One region of the Dongia soli genome, then DNA from elsewhere that is predicted to be linked to it. Evidence: riboswitches for the same ligand, from Rfam matches in the RefSeq annotation. Region 1 holds a riboswitch; each other region holds the start of a gene.
What was found. Region 1 has a riboswitch for S-adenosylmethionine ahead of SMD27_RS06825 (hypothetical protein). Riboswitches for the same ligand answer to the same signal wherever they lie in the genome.

Region 1 (4,569 bases):
TCTCGGCGAGCAGGCCGTCCGCGGAAATCCGGCAATCGGCTATATGCCGCAATTGCGCAGCCTAGCGCCGCATCTCGCTTTGCGCGGCTGGGATTTCGTCGCCAGTGGTGTAGATGGCCATCGCTGGGGCCTGCCCCTCCTCAATCCCGCGCGACGCCAGGTCGTTTCGGAAGCGATCGAGTTGGTCGGTGCGACGAATCTTGCCCAACGCCCGCTGAGTGATCTGTCGGGCGGCGAGCGGCAACGATTGATGCTCGCTCAGGCCTTGCTGGGTCGGCCCAAGCTGCTCCTGCTGGATGAACCGCTGATCAGCCTAGATCCGCATCATCAGAGGGTGGTGGTGGAACTTGTGCGCGACGTCCAGCGACGGCTTGGAATCGCGGTTCTGTTCAGCGCGCATGAGCTAAATCCGCTCCTGGCGGCAATGGACCGGGTCCTTTATCTCGGCAACGGCCATGCCGCTCTTGGTACCGTCGATCAGGTTATCAACGGGCAAGTCCTGTCGCGGCTATATGGCTCCAACATCGAGGTCATTCGCATCAACGAGCGCATCTTCGTGATGTCCGGCGAGCATGACATGGAGCGTGACGCCCATATGCATGAGAACGGCCACAATCACGGCCATGACCATGCGCATAGCCATGATCCCCATAATGGGCGCCGTCATGCTTAACTATGATTTCATGCAGCATGCTTTCGCCGCCGCCGGCATCGTCGCCATCGTTGCGGGCGTTGTCGGCTTTTTCCTCGTATTGCGCGGCCAGACCTTTGCCGGCCATGCCTTGTCGCATGTCGGCTTTGCCGGTGCGACGGGTGCAATCCTCATCGGTGGATCGCCACTTTCCGGCCTGATCGCTTTCACGCTTCTGGCCGGGATCGGTATGGGAGCTTTAGGTGACAAGCTAAGCGGCCGTGATGTCGCGATCGGTGTGATTTTGTCCCTGTCGCTTGGGCTTGGCTTGCTGTTCCTGCATTTTTTCACGGCTTATGCGACCCAGGCGACCGCGCTGCTCTTCGGCAATGTCTTCGGCGTCAGCGATAGCACGTTGTTGGTCCTGTTCGGGATCGGCGCCGCTGCGCTCATCGCCTTGGGGGTGATCGCCCGGCCGCTGCTATTTGCCAGCCTTCAGCCCGAGCTGGCCGAGGCGAAGGGTGTGTCGCTGCGCCTGGTCTCTATCTTGTTTCTGGCCATCGTCGCTTTGGCCGTTTCCGCCTGCGCGCAGGTTGTGGGCGTGCTGCTGGTCTTTGCCCTTATGGTCGGACCGGCGGCGACCGCACAGCGGCTGACCAGCCGGCTCGGCCTCGGCGTAGCTCTGTCTGCCGGATTGGCTTTGGTTGAAGCTTGGCTCGGCCTTGTCCTCGCTTACTATACCGATTGGCCTGCAAGCTTTTGGATCACCGCCCTCAGCGCCCTCGCCTACTTTGCCAGCCTCGCCGGCCATCGACGTGCCGCCGCCATTCCGGCCCATTGAACCTCAGTCTTGATTTCAGTCCCTGAATTTATCGCGCACCCAATCCCGCGCCTGGTCGACCGCCTCACCTTCGATGGCTTTCTCCAGGTAAACCGTCAGCCCTTCGGCCCTTGGCGATTGCAGGGCTTTACTTGGCATAATTTTATCCGGCACGACCCGGTAGACATGAGTCCACAAGCCGAAGCGGCGATGCACTACCGCATAAATCAGGCTTCGCTCGGCAATGCCCCGGCGATTGCGGTACAGACAAGTGCATATAAAAATCGCGTCGTCTTCCGGGCTGATCACCAGAGACAGGTCGGGCACGATATCGATACTATCAGGCATTAAAATCCCTCCTAAAACACAGGAGGGCTGACGCAGCGGCTTGGTCCCGTTTGGTTGCCGGTCCGGCCACATCCCCCGGTCTCGGGGCACCACCTTGCGCGGGTACGCAGGTTGGCGTTGGGCGTCAGCCCAACTCTTGATGCGAGGGTGACAAATACGCCCGGCTATGGCGAACGTCAAGAGGGCAACCAAAACCATGAGAGGCAGTGGCCGTCGCCTGCCGCTTCATGGCGCCAGACGCCATTTCGCTATATGATGGCGGCGGCAGACGAGGCCAGGCCATGCTGCGGACCGATATCGATATCCGAATTGCTACCACCGAAGACGCAGCAGCGATCAGCCGCACGATCTTGAATGCCTTGCACGAAACCAATGCGCGTGATTATGCACCGCCGGTTATCGAACGGATCGCCGCCAGTTTTGGCCCTCACCACATCGCCCGGGAACTCGCGGGCCGCCATTTCCTGGTCGCCACCTTGCGCGACGACGTTGTCGGTACGGTCAGCCTGGAAAAGAACGTCCTACGCTGCTTCTTCGTCGACCCGGTCTATCACCGCCAGGGTGTCGGCACGGCGCTTCTGGAGGAAATCGAAGGCTTGGCAGCGGCCAATGGATATTTTTCTCTCGCCGTTGCGGCCTCGGTCACGGCCGAGCATTTCTATCGCCGGCGCGGCTTCACTGCCTTGCGAAATGTCATGCAAGGAAGTGTCCGGGTCATTCTCATGACCAAGGAACTTGACTGAAAGGCTGGGGAGTGGCGCGCCAAGAGCGACCTATTGCTGGCTACAGCGGTTCCCATCCGCGAGTTGACGAAGCGACGCTGGAAGCTTTCCTGCCTGCTCCGCGCCTGCTTGCTTCGAAACCGATTTGCTTGCCGGCCGGATTTTTGGGTTTCGCCAATTGCCCGCGATTTGCAAGGGGACATCCAATGCGAAGAATCCCGTCGAATCCGCTTCGCTCTGCAAAAAAAGATCGACGTTCTGATTCAACAGATCGATGCGCCCTTCACCGTTGAGATTGGCTTCCGGCGTGCGCAGCTTGAAGGATTCGATTGTTCCCATGCCGTTCTTCAGTTGCATCACGCCGAGCATACAGGAAATTTTGGCGGTTCCCGTGCCGCGCCGGAACAAGGCGCGAAGATCGGTCGCAATCTTTTCTAGCAGCGCGCGTGCAATCCGTCCGTCCGTCACGGATAAGACCAGTGCGCCATCGCTGGTCTTCAGACCTTCGCCAAGGGTGGCACCGCGCAAATTGATGACCGCTTTTCCATCGACACGGCCCTGAACATCGGCGGATTCACCGAACAGGAGATTGATGAAGCGCTCGATCTTGCCGTCTTCCAGCGCCAAGGATGCCGTGAGACGGCTGCCATCCCCTTCCGGCTTTAGCACTCCAGCTACGTAAAATCGGGAACTCGCCAGGTTAAATCGCGTCTCGCTCAGGGTCACATCGCCGGGGCCGACCTTGCCATCCAAATACAGATCGCCAAGCCGAATATTGCCATAGACCATCTGCTTGGCCGCAATTCTGGCGGCGATGCGTGGTGCATTCTCATCTGGCGTTTGCAATGAAAGCTTGGTCCATCCTTTTTCAGAGGACTTTTGCTCGGCATCGTCGCCTTCATCCTTGGCGAGCAATTTATCCAGGTTCAGCTCATCGAAAGCCAGGTCGACCGAAACGTCATCCGTCGCGCCGCGGTTTCCCTCCAAGACCGTAAACTTGCCTTTGAAGCTGCTCGTCGCGATGCTGCCCTTGCTATCCATCAAGTTCCAAAGGTTGCCCTGTCGCGACAGATCCGCCGTGAGCGTGGCCGCCGGGTCGGTCGACAATTTCATGTGGAAGATGCTGAGTATATCGCTCAACTTGTCGGTCGTAATTCGGATTGGTCCCTGAACCCCTTCGAAGTCGAGTGGTTCTCGCATTGTGCCGGTGAAATCCAGCTTCGCGGAATGGCGCCGAAGCGAAAAAGTTGTGCCGAAAGGAACGGTCGCATCGCGCATCGTGGTGAAGGACTGGGTCTGTCCTTTCAGCCGGATGTCCGCATCGTTATAGGCACCGTCAGCTTGGACTTCCACCAGAGCATCATCACCAGTCGCTCCAATGGTGACATCATCCAATCTGATCTTCAAAACATGGTCGCTATATGTCTTGTAGGTGACGAGACCATCCCGCAAGACAAAATCCAGCAAGGTCGGAAATTGCCGCCGATTTTTCGGTACGACCGACAAGCCGCTTTCTTGATCCGGCTGCGAACTTCGAGATCCCGATTCGAAGCGCCAGTTTCCGATACCCTCGGCGTTCCGCTCAAGGATCAGCGTGGGTTTCGTGATCGTAAGATGTTGATAGCGCAGAACGCCGGACAAAAGCGCTTTAGCATCGATTTCTGCGCTCACGTGCTCGACACGAAGCATGTCGGGCGCACTGCCCCATTGCGCATTGGCAAGACGTAGATCTCCGATCTCGACATGCACAGGGTTACCCCACCGGATCGCCAGGGTACCGATGCGCAATTGTCGATCCAAGATCTTGCTGATGTAGCGTTCGGCGAGCGGCCGTGGATCCACCTTCACAAGCGCTACGGCCGTGCCGATTCCCAATACGATAAGAATTCCGAGAACGACCAACAAGGTCGTCGTTATTGACTTAGCGGACACAGGTCATGCCCCAACAGCTCGCCACCCGAAGCTGCCGGTAGTGCGGCGCTTTCAGGAAGCCTCGTGATTGACGCCGCACAGCATTTTACCGGCCTCGACTATTGTACGATAATATT
Region 2 (4,569 bases), on a different contig from region 1:
AGAGCTGGCGGACGAGCTGGGGAATGCCTTGGCCATAGCTGATGATCTTGGGATCCTTGCTCTGATCCTTCATGTCGTCGGGATCGGCCGTCCACATGGTGGCGTCGAACAGGCCGTGATAGGAGCCTTCGAAGGTGACGTAATTGTCCTTGCCGGTATAACCGCGGGCGAGGCGGAGCGCCGCCATCACCGCTTCGGTGCCGGAATTGGAGAAGCGCACCAGTTCGGCCGCCGGCATCATCTCCTTAATGAGCTTGGCGACGGTGACTTCCTTCTCGGTCCCCAGCGCATAGACAGTGCCGACCGGCTGGGCTTCGCGCGCGGCGGCATCGACATCCGGATGGCAATGGCCGAGGATCGCTGGGCCATAACCCAGGCGGTAATCGATATATTCGTTGCCATCAATGTCCCAGAGGCGGGCACCCTTGCCGTGCTTCACGAACACGGTCTGCTCGTCGCCCCAATAGCGGAAGTTCGAGCTGACGCCGAGCGGCATATGTTTCAGCGCTTCTTTATAGTGCGCCTGCGACTTGGCGAGGTTGCGTCTCTGGGTTTTGATCGAAGTCATAATGAAAAGCTCCCGTAGGTCATCCCTAGTTTGCGTCGAAATTTGCGCGGTTGCTGTCGCTGGGGAAGCAACCATATTAAATAACGATATAGAAATCCTAGGTGAGCGGCCGGAATTTGTCTACTGCATTAAATGATCATTTAATTTCGCAAGCGCAGCAAAGCGAAATTCTTCAATGTTTTACCCTGCGAATCCTGATAGGTTACGCGACGCCAAAAGGGGCCTTATGAGGGGTAAAATGGCGAAGCCTGAAGCATCCAAAGAGGTGCGCCGCAAGCAATTGATCGATGCGACCATCCGCGCCATCGGCCGGTTCGGCTATGCCAATGCGACCCTGACACAGGTGGCGAGCGAGGCGGGTTTATCGCCCGGCATCGTCAATTTCTACTTTAAATCCAAGGAGCAATTGCTGGTCGCGACCTTGGAACAGATCGCCGATGAATATTCCACGCTGTGGCAATCGGCGATCAACAAGGGCAAAGTCTCGCCGGCGGCGGGACTCGATGCGATGATCGAGGCCGACTTCCATCCCTCGGTCTGCAATTTCGAAAAAGTCTCGATCTGGTACGCCTTCTGGGCCGAGGCGCGCAGCAATTCCGCTTACCACGAAGTGGTCTCGCGGCTGGAAGGCGATTATCTGCAGCAGACCGAAACCCTCTGCAACCGCATCATTGCCGAAGGCGGCTATCAGGAGATCGAGGGGCGGGAGATCGCCGTCGGCCTGAATGCCATGATCGACGGCCTTTGGTTCGACTGCCTGATCGATCCCAAAGCCTTCAACCGCTCGGAAGCGAAGCGGGTCTGCCGAATCTATCTCGCCTCGGTCTTTCCCGCTCATTTCGCTGGCGGCCGACCGTCGGAAGGCGGGCCCCGGCGCAAGCTGGAGGGGCAGAACGATGGTGTTTTCGGCAATGTGAGCCCGGCCATCGATCCCGATATACAGGGCCGCGACGCCCATCGGGCGCGGCTGGCGGTCGCCTTGCGCAAGCGCCTGGAACCGGTCGGCAAGCTGAAGCGCGAGGCTCTTGCCGCAGCTGTCGGCGTTTCGGTGAAGACTCTGGAAAGCTGGCTGGAAGGGCGGGGCGAGCCGAGTTCCTGGCAGATGGGGCGTCTCATCCCGGCGACCGATGCCCAGCTCTGGTTCGAAGTCTACGGTCTCATTCACGAGGAAGCCCAGCGCCTGTTCGAAGCGCGCCTGGCCCAGCAACAGGAACAGGCTCTGCGCGACCGCGCTGCATTGGATGCGTTGCGCGCCGGCAAGGCGATACGAGGCGAGCATAATGACAACTGATCATCCGGCACCCGCTTATCCTGCCCCCCAAACCAGCGGCTGGATCGATGTGCCCGGTGGGCGCGTCTGGTATCGCAGCAATGGCGATTCGCATCCGGGGCGGGCGCCGCTTCTGGTGCTTCATGGCGGGCCGGGGATGCAGCATGACTATCTGCTGCCCTTGACCGCTTTGGCCGATACGCGGCGGGTCATCTTCTATGATCAGCTCGATTGCGGCCGTTCCGACCGCACCAAGGATCCGCGTAACTGGACAGTGGAACGCTATCTCTCGGAAATCGACGCCATCCGTGAGGATATCGGCCTGACGGAGTTGCATCTCTACGGCAATTCCTGGGGCGGCAGCCTGGCGGCGGAATATGCCGCGCAGCGCCCCGCCGGCTTGAAAAGCGTCACCCTCGCCGGGCCGCTGATCAATACCGATCGCTGGATTGCCGACAATGCCGCCTATTGCCGTGCGCTACCGGAACCGCATGCCTCGCTCCTGCTGGGTGAGGCCGCACTCGATGATCCCGCTTATCAGGCGGCGGTCGATTTCTTCTACCGCCGCCATCTCTGCCGCCTCGATCCCTGGCCGGAGATCGTCACCACGACGATGAATAACGGCAATATGAATGTCTATCAGACCATGTGGGGCCCGGCGGAATTCACCTCGACCGGCAGCCTGCGGCAGTTCGACGTGACGCCGCGCCTGCCCGATATCGCCGCGCCCACCTTGTTCATCTGCGGCGAATATGACGAGGCGACCCCCGCCGCCTGCCGCGATTTCGCCAAGCTGGTGCCGGGTGCCCAGGTCGCTGTAATCGCCGATGCCTCCCACCTCGCTCCGGTCGAACAGCCGGAAGCCTATCTGGCCCGATTGCGGGCTTTTCTCGATCCGCTGGGGTAAGGCTGCCTGCTGCCTCCCCGCTAGGAGGCCGGGTTTTAGAGGGCCCAGTCCAGTGCCGGATGCAAGCCTGCCCCCGGAGAACCGCGGGCCCGCCCCCTAGACGGCGGGGATGGGATTCGCTATAGAAAGAGCCAGTTCGTGGTGATTTGGCCGGCCGGCTTGCAGCCACGTTAAAAAAATCGCTAAAGGGCCGCGTGCGGACCAGAGGCGATATATTTTTCGTTTTTGGTGACCGTTATGCCGATCAAGATTCCTGACAAGCTCCCTGCATTCAACGCCCTGGTGAACGAGGGCGTGCGCGTCATGACCGAGGCGGTGGCGATCCGCCAGGACATCCGCCCGCTGCAGATCGGGCTCCTCAATCTGATGCCGAACAAGATCAAGACCGAGCTGCAGATGGCGCGCCTGCTCGGTGCGACGCCGCTCCAGGTCGAGCTGTCGCTGATCCGCATCGGCAATCACAAATCGAAGAATACGGCGGAAGATCACCTGCTCACCTTCTACCAGTCCTGGGAGACGGCGCGGCACCGCAAGTTCGACGGATTCATCATCACTGGCGCCCCGGTCGAGACGATCCCCTATGAGGACGTCACCTATTGGCGCGAATTGCAGGATATCTTCGATTGGACACGCACCCATGTGCATTCGACGGTGAATGTCTGCTGGGGGGCGATGGCCGCGCTCTATCATTTCCACGGCCTGCCGAAACATCAGCTCAGCGAGAAGGCCTTCGGCATCTTCCGCCAGAAGGTCGTGAAGCCGTCCTCGGCCTATCTCAACGGCTTCTCCGACGATTTCGCCGTGCCGGTCTCGCGCTGGGCCAAGATCGCGGTGGAGGATGTCGCCGGCTGTTGCGACCTCAACCTGCTGACCTATTGCGAGGAGCAGGGTGCCTCGATCATCGAGGATGCCAAGGACCGGCGCCTCTATATCCTCGATCATCTTGAATACGATTCGACCTCGCTGTCGGACGAATATTTCCGCGATCTCAAGGCCAATGTGCCGATCAAGCTGCCGCTCAACTATTTCCCGAATGACGATGCGTCTCAGCCGCCGCGCAATCTCTGGCGGTCGCATGCGCATCTCCTGATCGCCAACTGGATCAACGAGATCTACCAGACGACACCTTTCGATATCGCTGAAATCGGCCAGGCGGCGCTTAAGCAGACGGCCTGAAGGCCGGCCTGTCGACGACGCTCATTGCACGACCTTGGCGGCAACAAGGTTGCCCGCCTCACGTGACGGCGTAGCGGCCTCTGCCGTGGACCCTCGCATCAAGTCCGTGGGTGACAGCAAGTGTGCATGATCCGTGTGCAATGACCGGAAGCACAACCATTCCCCTTGGCACAATGCCGACATCCGGCCAGGTTGTCACACTCGGGCTTGACCCGAGGGCCCATCGTTGCAACTGAAGAACGCTACTTTGCGGCGGCTGGCCGAGGAGCTGGCGTGCATTCGTGATGGCCAGGGCTTCGCAAGGCTGCTTTTGAAGCAAGCCAATCCACGGCCTGTATGGTAGATTTACCGAAGCTCCGGCTTCGGCCTGATCGCCGTCACTCTTAAGGCATTCCAAACCTAAGGAGTTCGACATGAGCAGTACATCGCTGCGCGAAGAAACTGCAAACGGGACCAGAGCGCGAACGCTCGACACAAAACTCGAAGTCGTTGTCATCCCGGTTTCTGACGTTGACCGCGCGAAGGCGTTCTATGCGAGCCTCGGTTGGAGGCTCGATGCCGATTTCGCCGGCGGCGACAGTTTCCGTGTGATCCAGTTCACGCCGCCTGGCTCCGGCGGCTCGGTCATCTTCGGCAAAAATGTCACCG
Region 3 (4,569 bases), on a different contig from region 1:
ATTTCGGAATTTCGCGATAGGTGAAGCTGATAACATCGGTGATCAGCTTCAGGCTCGGCTGCGGCGGGAAGATATAGGTGCCCCGCGACAGGTACTCCTTGATGATGTCATTCTGCACCGTGCCTTGCAGCACCGAGCGCGAAACACCCTGGCGCTCGGCCGCTGCCACATAAAGCGCAAGCAGCCAGGGCGCCGTGGCATTGATCGTCATCGATGTATTCATCTGATCGAGCGGCAAGCCATCCATCAGCGCCAGCATGTCGCCGAGATGGCTGACCGGCACGCCGACCTTGCCCACCTCGCCTTTGGCCAAGGGATGATCGGCGTCATAGCCGGTCTGAGTCGGCAAATCGAAGGCAACGCTGAGACCAGTCTGGCCGCGCATGAGGTTGGTGCGATAGAGCTGGTTAGAGGCCCGCGCTGAGGAATGACCGGAATAGGTCCGGAATAGCCAGGGCTGATCCCGCTTGGATCTCTGGTTTTTTGCCCGTTCGTCGGCCGGTTTCTTCATGTCTGTTCTCCCCATCCTCATGCTGCACCGCAATATAGCGGGGGAAGAAAGGTGACGGCAAGACAGCGCGGCTGCCTGAATAACGCGGAAACGACATCCGGCTCTTATCCGGCGGTCAGTCGGCGTCGTAAGGCGGATCTTCCGGCCAGCGCGGCAGGTGATGGACAAAGCGAGCCAAGAAACTTGCTTCGATGCCCAGCCATGACTACTTGGCGCCAGAGCATTCGCATCGTCCAGAGTACCCAACATCACGCCGACAGAGCGCTGCTCGTCATCGGTCATATAAATCGGTGTACCGCAGTCTCGGCAAAAATGCCTAGAGGCTATGCCGGATGACTTGAAGGTGGCGGCGCGGCCCTTGGTGATCTCAAACTGATCGACCGGCACCTGGGCCCAAGCCGAGACCGGCGCGCCGCTCCAGCGGCGGCACATATCGCAGTGACAATAATCGGTGGTCGCGTGGTCAGGTGTGAGGCGATAGCGAATGGCACCACAGAGACAACCGCCTTCGAGAATTTTATCGGCGTGATCCCTATCGGCCGGCGCCATCTACCTTCCCTTTCCGGTACCAGGCGCCAGCCGACATTATAGCCTGCTGCTTGCGCAGCTTCGCGTTAAGCGGCCTTCAGCGCCTCGAGCAGATCATCGAGCAGATCATCGACATCCTCAAGTCCGATCGAAAGACGGATCATGCCCTCGTCGATACCCTGCTTCGCCCGTTGCTCCACCGTCAGCCGCTGATGCGTGGTGGTCGCCGGATGGGTCGCCAGAGACTTCGAATCACCGAGATTGTTGGAGATCAGCACCAGCTTCAGCGCATTCAGGAAACGGAAGGCGGACGCCTTGCCGCCGGCCAAGTCGAAACCGACCATCGTACCGCCCGCCGCCATCTGCCGGCGTGCCAATTCCGCCTGGGGATGGCTGTCCAGCGTAGGATAATGAACCTGCTTCAGCTTGCTGTGTCCCTGCAGCTTCTGCGCGATCTTGAGGGCATTGGCGCTTTGCTTTTGCACCCGAAGTTCCAGCGTCTCCAGACCCTTCAACAGGATCCAGGCATTCATCGGCGAAAGCGATGGGCCGGTATGGCGGAGGAACGGCTGCAAGGTTTCTTCGATGAACTTGCGGCTGCCGAGGATGACACCACCCAGCGACCGGCCCTGGCCGTCGATATGCTTGGTCGCCGAATAGACCACGACGTCCGCGCCTTGCTTCAGCGGCTGCTGCAGCAGTGGCGTCGCGAAGACATTGTCGACCACCACACAGGCGCCGGCTTTATGGGCGAGTTCGGCCACCGCGGGCACATCGACCAGACGCAGACCGGGATTTGACGGCGTCTCGAGGAACACTGCCTTGGTCGGCTTGGAGAGGGCATCGCGCCATTGATTGAGATCCCGCCCGTCGACAAAGGCTGTCTCCACGCCCCATTTGGGCAGGATTTCCCCGACGATATACTGACAGGAACCAAATAGCGCATCGGAGGCGACCACCCGGTCACCCGCCTTCACTTGGCATGCCAGCGCAGCGAATACCGCCGCCATCCCGCTGGCCGTCGCCCGCGCCATTTCAGCACCTTCGAGCAGCGCCATGCGCTCTTCGAACATCGAGACGGTGGGATTCCCGAAACGGGAATAGACGAAACGCGGCTGGCTGTTGTCGAACGCCGCTTCGGCCTCCTCGGCGGTTTCATAGACATAGCCGGACGTCATGAAAATGGCTTCGGATGTTTCTTTATATTGCGACCGCAACTGGCCGCCATGCACCAGGCGGGTTGCCGGGCGCCAATTTGGCTGGATGTCTCGCTTGACCGTCATTCTCGCTTCTCCCGCCGGGCATCGATTCGCCCGGGCACTAACTGGGCACAAAAAAACCTCGACCGGACAGGTCGAGGTGATATGCCTCTTGACCTTTTAGCTGCTTGTTTAACGTGGCCGCAATCCGGTTCAAATCACCACGAACGGAGGGAAGTATTCATGCAGCAGGACGATTGTCAACAGGCGCCGGCAAGATCGGCTGTATCACCGTTGCGTGACCCGGCCGCTATGCGTCGATATCCCCTTGTGAAGCGCAAAGTATTGTGCAGCATCTCCCGTGGGTATCCACTTCAGGTTGTCCTGGATCAGGCAATTGTGGATTTCGGTTACACAAGAAGGTTAAAAATGCCGTCCATTGCCGTTCCTCGGTAGTTAAGCAAGAATACGGACATGCAAGATCCGACACCACCCTCGATATCCCGCCCCTTGAGCCGATCAGATGCGCGGTCGGCCTGGCTTCGTCGCTGCCGGCTGGTGAGCCATAGTCTCGTGCTTTTGTCGCTGGCCGGTTGCGACAGTTCTGTTTTTCCGTGGCTGCCGGTGGAGCCGATGCCGGCCCAACAGGCGTCGAAAGCCGGGGAGCCCAGCGTCACCCGGGGCAAACCTGCTTCCAGCCCCTCGACGACCCGAACCAAGGCGACCAAGCCAAAAGCAAAAAAACAGACCACGTCCAATCCGGCAGCAGCGGCACCGAGCGAACCAGCAACACCTGAACCGACGGAAGAGGCACCCCCGCCCCCGGCAGCCGGCCAGCCCAATGACATGATCGGCCAGAACGAGGCCGGCATCCGGTCGCTGGTGGGCGATCCCGCGACCACCCGGAACGAGGGATCGACCACGGTCTGGTCTTACCGGAAAGAGGGATGTGCCTTGGACCTTTTTCTATTCTACGACGTTAAGACGGGTGAACGTCGGGTCCTGACCTATGAAATAAAACCGGAATCGACGGACAACAACGCTATACAGGTTTGTTACGACAAGTTCCGCAATGTCTAAAGCCGCGCCCCCAATCATTGTCGTTGTCGATGATGACGATCTTTTTCGTCCCTTGCTGGTCGGCAATCTGCGCGAAGCCGAATATGAGGTCAGCGATTTTCCGGCACCGGATGCCCTGCTTCAGCACCTGAAGCAAAATGTCATTGAGGCCGATCTATTTATCCTGGACTGGAAGATGCCGGGCATGACCGGTTTCGAGTTGCTGAAGGAACTACGAGACTTGGGCATCGCCACGCCGGCTTTGTTCCTGACTTCCCTCGACGACGTGCTTTATGAAGAATCCGCCTTGCGCGAAGGTGCTGCGGATTTCGTCGGCAAGACCCGCAGCTTCGCGATTTTGCGTCACCGCATTGAACGGATCCTCGGCGCGCTGCCCGCCAATCCTTCGACCAGCCCGGCAGCGCCAGCCAATATCGGTGCCCTGACCCTGGACAGCGCACAGCATCGCGTTACGTGGCGCGACAAAGTCGTCGAGTTGACCCTGGGCGAATTTCGGGCCGTGGAACTGCTGGCCACATCCGGGCGCGATGTTAGCTATCGTGAAATCTACGACACCATGCGGGGGGAAAATTTCATCGCCGGGGCCGGGCCGGAAGGCTACCGTGCCAATGTTCGCGCCCTGGTGAAACGGATCCGACAGAAATTCACCGAAGCGGATAGCGGTTTCACCGCCATCGAGAATTACCCCGGTTACGGCTATCGGTGGAAGTCGGGCAATGCATAGAGTTTTGCGGCTTTTTGGGGGATCGCTCACCGCAAAGCTTCTGCTGCTGGCCATTGTCTTTCTGGTTGTGCCGGCGATCCTCTATGGCCGGTTCGAAAACGCGGATCGCGAACGCCAGGAATTGCTGCTGCGAAATCTGCAGATCCAGGGCCGGCTGGTCGCGCAAAGCCTGGAAACCGGGTTGCGGTCTTTGGGTCCCAAAGCTGTGGTCGAGGCCGCGAAGGTGGTCGATGAACTGGGCCGCGGCGAATTGCGCATCAAATTGCTGCTGCGCCCGACCGGCCAAGGCGACAGCTTCTATTATGTCGCCTCCAGTCCGCATGTCGATGCTGGCTATTTAAAGGCCGAGCAGCAGAGCCTTACCGATACCGGCGTTCTCTCCCATGTCGAACAGAGCTGCGGGGGAAATCAGCCACTTTCCACCCAGTTCACCACCCCATCGGGTCAGATCGAGCTGCTCACCTCGATCACGCCCTTCTATACCGATCTCGGTTGCTGGGCCGTCATCACCGCTTACGCCCAGAGCG

Region 2: another riboswitch for S-adenosylmethionine. It lies ahead of SMD27_RS22840 (homoserine O-succinyltransferase); the one in region 1 lies ahead of SMD27_RS06825 (hypothetical protein).
Region 3: another riboswitch for S-adenosylmethionine. It lies ahead of metZ (O-succinylhomoserine sulfhydrylase); the one in region 1 lies ahead of SMD27_RS06825 (hypothetical protein).

The regions. Positions count from the first base shown of each region.
Region 1 is NZ_JAXCLW010000002.1:51,001-55,569, reverse strand. It holds gene SMD27_RS06835 (metal ABC transporter ATP-binding protein) at 1-673, shown strand, start outside; gene SMD27_RS06830 (metal ABC transporter permease) at 666-1,472, shown strand; gene SMD27_RS06825 (hypothetical protein) at 1,488-1,871, opposite strand; SAM-I-IV-variant riboswitch at 1,840-1,947, opposite strand; gene SMD27_RS06820 (GNAT family N-acetyltransferase) at 2,081-2,542, shown strand; gene SMD27_RS06815 (AsmA-like C-terminal region-containing protein) at 2,573-3,436, opposite strand; partial or broken gene SMD27_RS24120 (AsmA family protein) at 4,109-4,453, opposite strand; gene SMD27_RS06805 (BON domain-containing protein) at 4,552-4,569, opposite strand, start outside.
Region 2 is NZ_JAXCLW010000012.1:58,774-63,342, forward strand. It holds gene SMD27_RS22825 (aspartate aminotransferase family protein) at 1-568, opposite strand, end outside; gene betI (transcriptional regulator BetI) at 807-1,859, shown strand; gene SMD27_RS22835 (proline iminopeptidase-family hydrolase) at 1,849-2,745, shown strand; SAM riboswitch at 2,874-2,951, shown strand; gene SMD27_RS22840 (homoserine O-succinyltransferase) at 2,983-3,921, shown strand; gene SMD27_RS22845 (VOC family protein) at 4,335-4,569, shown strand, end outside.
Region 3 is NZ_JAXCLW010000001.1:12,549-17,117, forward strand. It holds gene SMD27_RS00075 (protein meaA) at 1-511, opposite strand, end outside; partial or broken gene SMD27_RS00080 (GFA family protein) at 713-1,060, opposite strand; gene metZ (O-succinylhomoserine sulfhydrylase) at 1,126-2,322, opposite strand; SAM riboswitch at 2,399-2,473, opposite strand; gene SMD27_RS00090 (hypothetical protein) at 2,749-3,318, shown strand; gene SMD27_RS00095 (response regulator transcription factor) at 3,311-4,042, shown strand; gene SMD27_RS00100 (sensor histidine kinase) at 4,035-4,569, shown strand, end outside.